DNA from 2 places in the uncultured Zhongshania sp. genome. Region 2 is predicted to be linked to the other one. Evidence: predicted binding sites of a transcription regulator. Region 2 holds the regulator's gene; the other holds the start of a gene.
What was found. Region 2 encodes FNR, which switches genes on or off when oxygen is low (the NO sensors DNR and NnrR bind a similar motif). Its sites were predicted from a motif close to TTGATNNNNATCAA; they were not measured.

Region 1 (3,428 bases), on a different contig from region 2:
TCGAGGATCAAATGCAGCGGCATTTTGCGCGTGGCAGGATCGCTGCCCTGCTCGCCGTGTAAATTAATTACCCGTGCACCTTTGCTGCGCGCATCTTCCAGGGTGCCTTCCAGTCGCTGCAAAGAACGGCCATCAATAATAGACGTGTAATCCTGGCTATTAATATCGGGACAGTGCTTTTTCACCCACGCCTGCGATGCGCTGACAAACTCTTCAATTTTAGATTGATGAACAAACACATAATCAACGTTGGTACAGATTTGCCCCGCATTAAACTGCTTAATAAATAGAATACGGTCTACGGCTTTTTCCAAAGGATAATCTGGATCGACAATGGCCGGCGCCTTACCACCTAGCTCCAGCACCACAGGTGTTAAATTCTTTGCGGCCGCCGCCATAACCGCGCGGCCAGTTTGACCAGAGCCGGTAAACACTAATAAATCAAAAGGCAGTGTCGAAAATTCAATCCCGACTTGTCCCGTTTCCTCAAAGAACACTAACTTCTCAGGCGGAAAATAATTCGGCACTATCGACGTTAACAAGCGAGTCAGGGCAATAGAATTTTCAGACATCTTCACCATAGCGCGGTTGCCCGCCGCAAAGGCTGCGGTGATCTGAGTCATACTAAGATTGATAGGAAAATTCCACGGAATGATGAGACCAACTACACCTAGCGGCTGGGGAATCACTCTATTTTTACCGCCGGGAAACATCATCTGATCAACGTGACGGCGCTGAACCTTCATCCAGCCCTTCATCTTTTTGATAATGCCATTGATGCCGTCAGTAACAGTGATAATTTCAGCGAACAAGCTTTCGTGGCGCGAACGATTGCCGTAATCCTCTGATATTGCAGCAATAATCGCGTCGCGGTTTTCATTGATCATACGTTTCAGGGTCAGCAGGTCTTGCTTGCGCTGCGCATAATCCGGCACCGGATCAGCTAGATAGGCCTTGCGCTGGGCATCAAAAGCCTGCTGTAAAATTGAAGCCTGTTCAGTACTATCTGCTATCTCAACACTGCTATTCATGCCCTGTTCTCCTATTCCAGATCTCAATTATGTTTATTTTAAAAGCCGGATTTACACCCAAACCGAGTAATTCCATCATACACCTCTCAATGTATTAGGTGTAACCATTCAAGTTAATAGCGTAAGCGCGCTGATTTCACACTTTTTCCTTAAACGTATTCAGAGCGGAAATAGCCGCAAGCGCAGAAGTCCAGCCCTCAACAGCCAATCACGCTATAAGTAAATACCTGAGCTCAAAATCTGCCACCGGTGTTTACCCTGCTTATGAAGCACCCAATTCGCCAGCGCGGTTTCTCCGTCACCTAATGTGACCAACAATTCGCATGCACGGGAATCAAACAAACGCCACCCAGATATCTCGCAGAATTAAAATACAAACCGCACTTTTCTTGTTGTAAATCAAATTCTGAACTCAAGATTAGTCGTCTAATAAGCAGACAAGAGAAAAGCAATTTGGAAAAATGGAGAACCGTGATGAAAATGTTAAAAGCAGCAGCCTGTGTTTTGACGGGAGCGAGCCTGTCCTTTTCCGCGCTAGCTTATGAAGCGGGAGATTGGATAGTTCGCGCAGGGGTAACACAGGTCGCCCCTGACGCCTCTAGCTCCGCTGTTAGTGTTAACGGCGACAATGGTGCGGCGCTCGGCGCCAACAGCGGTGTCGACGTAGACGACAATGAACAACTAGGCCTAAACATTCAGTACATGATAAGCAAACAGTGGGGAGTAGAATTACTTGCGGCAACCCCCTTTAAACATAAGGTAAACGGTACGGGGGATATAGCCGGGCTAGACGTTGGCGAAGGCAAACAGCTACCACCAACCTTAAGCGCGGTGTACTACGTCGATACCGGTTCGGCATTTATGCCTTACCTGGGTGCCGGTATTAACTACACCGTATTTTTTGACGCGGAACCCAGTGACTCATTAAAGTCTGGGCTTGGCGCTACTAAAATGAAAATGGACGATTCAATTGGCCTTGCTGTCCAAGTCGGTGTCGACTACAAAGTGAATAAGCAATGGCTGGTAAACGCGTCCGTACGAAAAATTGATATTGAAACAGACGCCACCATTAGTCTCAGCAATGGAGACAGAATTGACGTCAATGTTGATATTGACCCCTACGTATACACCCTATCAGTAGGTTATGTATTCTAGGAATATCAACCACAGAAGCCAAACACCTCCACAAATTGAGTAGAGGTGTTTATTTTTTTCATTCTTAGTCATAAATAACACCGCGACCTACTTTTTATTACCAGTACTTATTGGTATCGCCATTTAATTTAATGCATTAAAGACGGCCACCTATTATTTTTTCATCACGAAGATAAATGCTTATAACGGGCCAGCAGTTTTAGCGCACATCGATGATCCCGAAAACCGAATCAAATCAAAAAATCCACTCGCCTGTTTCCACGTCACCTTCAGGTATTCGCCAAGTCTCTTTAAGCTCTTCGAGCCAGACTTTAGTTATTTTATTTACCATTGACACCTGGAACTCTATCAACTCGCCAGCTTTTTAAATGCACACAATGGCCGAAAAAATCTACTGGTTTATTTATAAATGAGGAGGAATTATTAATTTAATAAAATACAGAATGGAATAAATGCGGAATTTTAAGAGGAAGTGCTTGGGTGCGGCCGCAAGGTCTTTCCCTTACGGCCACACCCAAAAGTATTACTTTATTTTTGGATTTAAACGGCCTGAGTCATATTCCATATACATGGCTTCTAAACTCATCGGTTTAATCTTAGAGGCATTACCCGCGGTACCGAAGGCTTCATAGCGAGCAACGCAAATCGCCTTCATTTCTTTAATAGTTTCTTGCAGATATTTGCGCGGATCAAATTCACTTGGGTTTTGCGCTAGGAAGCGACGAATCGCACCGGTCGATGCCAAACGCAAATCGGTATCGATATTTACTTTACGCACACCGTATTTAATACCCTCGGCAATTTGCTCAACCGGCACGCCATACGTTTCAGGAATTTTACCGCCGTACTCATTAATAATCGCCAGCCAATCCTGAGGCACACTAGAACTACCGTGCATAACCAAATGGGTATCTGGAATACGTGCGTGAATCGCTTTGATACGGTCAATTGCCAAAATATCGCCTGTAGGCGGACGGGTAAATTTGTAAGCGCCGTGGCTAGTGCCACAGGCAATTGCCAAGGCATCTACACCGGTTTTAGCAACAAAGTCTGCCGCCTCTTCTGGATCGGTCAGCATTTGGTCGTGAGACAATATACCTTCGGCGCCGACGCCATCTTCTTCGCCAGCTTGACCGGTTTCAAGCGAACCTAGGCATCCCAACTCACCTTCAACCGATACGCCGCAGGCGTGCGCCATATCAACCACTTTGCGAGTCACATCGACGTTGTAGTCATACTCAG
Region 2 (3,428 bases):
TAAGATATCAATCGGCCACTCTAATTCGGCGTATTCTTTGGAGGTGGTGTAACCCATTGGCAGCGAGATGGCCGCCAATACAATGACCAGCTGCCAGCCCCAGAATACGAAAGGGATGAGCGGACCGCCAACGAGGCGCGCTTGGCAGGTGCGCTGCACCACAAAAAAAGACGAGCCCATTAAAGCGCAACCGCCGAAGGCAAAAATCACCGCATTGGTGTGCAGTGGTCGCAGTCGGCCAAAACTGAGCCAAGAGGTTTCAAAGTTAAGTGCCGGCCAGACCAATTGGGCCGCCAGCAAAACCCCTACTGTCATACCGACAATGCCCCAGACGACGGCCATCACCGTGAACATTTTCACGGCGCGATAATCGTACTGGGGTTGCTGGAGTTGAGAGTCCATATGGATTCCTTAGGTCGTAAAGTACAGAAAGATCGTTAAATTCAGCTAGTGATTTTGCCGCTAGCCGTCGATAAAAACGGGCGCCAAGCCTATTTCCCAAAGCATCACAACACCGCCCATGAGAGCCATGAAAATCACCATGCACACCCCAACCACGGCGGACGCGTAAAGAAAACCGCGCTCGGCGGGAATATCCATGACGGTGGGAATGCCGATATACAAGAGGTAGACGGCCCAGCTTAAGCCCGCGATCCCCAGTAACATGTCTAGCCAAAAAATGGGGTAGAAGCCGCACAGTCCCACGATAAAAAGGGGCGTGGCGGTGTAGCTGGCCACCACCATGCCTTTCGTCATCGAAGAATTGCTGCCGTAGGTTTCGGCCATCCAGTGAATGAAGTAGCCAATGATGGCGAGGGAGGCCAGCATGACAAGGTAAAACGCGATTACAATCCGCATTGCGCTGGCTTCGGTCATCAGCACAATTTCACCGTCACCGACGGTCCAGCCTTGCTTGGTGACGCCGTAGTACCACGCCAGTGACGGGCCTATAGCCAGAATGACGGAGTACAGCAGCTTGCTGGCCAGCGCTGAATTCGGTAAACGACTTACCGCATGCCACTGATCGCGGGGGTTAAATAGAAATCCAAATGGGTTGCTAACAAAAGTCGCCACGGTTCGCTCTCTTAAGATCATCCAGTGATATCTGGCAGGATAGCCAATAGGGTGAGCGGGTCTTTTGATCTACGTCAACTAATTGCTTGTTTGGGCAATAATAATTTTGACTCTACTTGCCGGGCGTTAAATTAATCAATTAATGCCCGAGTGAGGCAATGCGTTTCAATTCGTCGATGTCTACAACCTCGAGCTCTTTTTTATCAATTAAAATCAGCCCCTGTTTGGCAAAACGGCTGAATACGCGGCTTACCGTCTCTATGGTCAGGCCGAGGAAATTACCGATATCGGTGCGGGACATGGGCAGGCGGAAATTTAATGGTGATAAATTGCGACGGGCATTGCGCGCAGAAATACTAACAAGAAGCGCGGCTACTCGCTCGTCGGCGGTGTGTTTGCTCAGCATGGTAATGTGACGCTGATCTTCAACGATTTCCTGACTAAGTAGCTTGAAAAAATGCTTTTGCAAATTCGGGAGCTTAGCGCTCAGGTCTTCTACATTTGAAAAGGGAATCTCACAGATGGCAGACACTTCCATGGCGACCGCCGAGTTGGCATAGCGGTTGTGACCAATACCATCCATGCCAATTATTTCGCCGGGCAGGTAAAATCCACTGACTTGTTCTTCGCCGCTATCTGACACGCTATAGGCCTTAACAGAGCCAGATCGCACCGCAAATACTGACGTGAAAATATCGTTTTCACGGTAGAGGTGTTGGCCTTTCTGCAGCGGACGGCCACGCTGCACTATTTCATCTAGTTGAACAATTTCTTCCTGCGCTAATGCGAGTGGTAGGCAAATCGCACTCAAGCGGCAGCTGGTGCAGTTGATTGCGGCATTGTGCGGGCAGTTTTTGTTTGACGGCGCGTTTTGCTTGCTGACGGCAATCACGGTAGGCATTCCCTTGTTGCGTGTTTGATAGCACAGGATGATACCTACTCTCACGTCATTGCGGTAAAAATTCAAGTGTTTAGTCTGATTTAATCCATGCTCGCTGTATTCATTAAATCAGTAATGGCTTTTAAGCACCGCCGCTTAAATCGTTTTGGAATAGCTTTGCGTCTGAGTTTTTAAGTATTGGTCAAACACCATACATACATTCCGTAACATCATTCGGCCGAGTTCGGTGACGGTGATACCCGCGTGTTCGATGATGACTAAGCCATCTTGCTGCATCTCCTCAAGTTTCGGCTGAATATCGGCGAACTTCTCCCAGAATGATATGTTAAATTTTTCGGCAAAAACCTGAGTAGAGATGTTGAGATTACAGGCCAGCTGCATAATGACGTAGGCGCGCAGTTGATCTTCCGGGGATTTGATGAGGCCTTTGTCAACGGGGAGTTGGCCTGCGTCCAGTTGGCGATAGTAATCCGTTAGATCTTTGCTGTTTTGGGCGTAGCAGTCGCCGATGGCACTAATGGCAGATACGCCGATGCCCAGTACGTCTGGTGCTAGTGTTGTTGAATACCCTTGGAAGTTGCGCTGCAAATGCCCCTCTTTTTGGCAGCGGGCAAGTTCATCATTGGGACGAACAAAATGATCCATACCGATGTATATATAGCCCGCCTCAATTAAGCTCTCATTGGCAAGGCGGAGCATGGCGAGTTTTTCTACACTGCTGGGGAGCGTGTGTTTTTCGATGGCACGTTGGGCCGGAAATCGCGTGGGTAAGTGCGCGTAGTGATACAGGGCAATTCGATCTGGCAGCAGTGCAATGACGTCATCCAGGGTGCGGTTCAAGGTATCGCAGTTTTGCTTTGGCAAGCCGTAGATGAGATCAAAGCTAATTGAGCTGAAACGATAGGATCTGGCCGCGCCGACAAGTTCTGTAATTTGCTCTGTTCGCTGGGTTCGATTGATGGCCCGCTGTACGTCGGGGTCAGTGTCCTGGATACCAAAACTCAGACGATTAAAGCCCAGACCACGCAGCAGCGCTAGTCGATCTGGCGTTACGGTACGCGGATCAATTTCAATACTGTATTCCCGCTGTTTACCGTCGCCTAAATTAAAGTGGCAGGCTAATAAGTGAATTAATTCAGTTAGTTCGGCGTCGTCGAGGTAGGTGGGAGTGCCCCCGCCAAAGTGCAACTGAGACACTTGCCGCGTGTTGCCAATGCGCTGGGATAAAAGCGCAATTTCGATGGCAATATGGTCTAGATATTCTCGGCCAGCCCCCGATTTTTTAGTCACCACTTTATTGCAGCCGCAGTAGTAGCAAAGCCATCGACAGAAAGGCACGTGCACGTAAAGCGACAGGGGCGCGGCGTCGTTGCGAGCGGTATCTAAATGCTGCTCGTAATCCGCAACCGTAAATTGCTCGCTAAACTCTAGAGCGGTTGGGTAGGAGGTATAG

Region 1: a site for FNR is predicted at 1,421-1,434, ahead of AAC007_RS13480 (OmpW family outer membrane protein). Genes of this name have one in related genera too.

What each region holds. Positions count from the first base shown of each region.
Region 1 covers NZ_CAXBHN010000017.1:23,672-27,099, reverse strand. The annotation lists gene AAC007_RS13485 (coniferyl aldehyde dehydrogenase) at 1-1,031, opposite strand, end outside; gene AAC007_RS13480 (OmpW family outer membrane protein) at 1,506-2,186, shown strand; gene fba (class II fructose-bisphosphate aldolase) at 2,710-3,428, opposite strand, start outside.
Region 2 covers NZ_CAXBHN010000021.1:18,669-22,096, reverse strand. The annotation lists gene ccoN (cytochrome-c oxidase, cbb3-type subunit I) at 1-402, opposite strand, end outside; gene AAC007_RS14445 (Yip1 family protein) at 463-1,074, opposite strand; gene fnr (fumarate/nitrate reduction transcriptional regulator Fnr) at 1,214-1,963, opposite strand; gene hemN (oxygen-independent coproporphyrinogen III oxidase) at 2,111-3,428, opposite strand, start outside.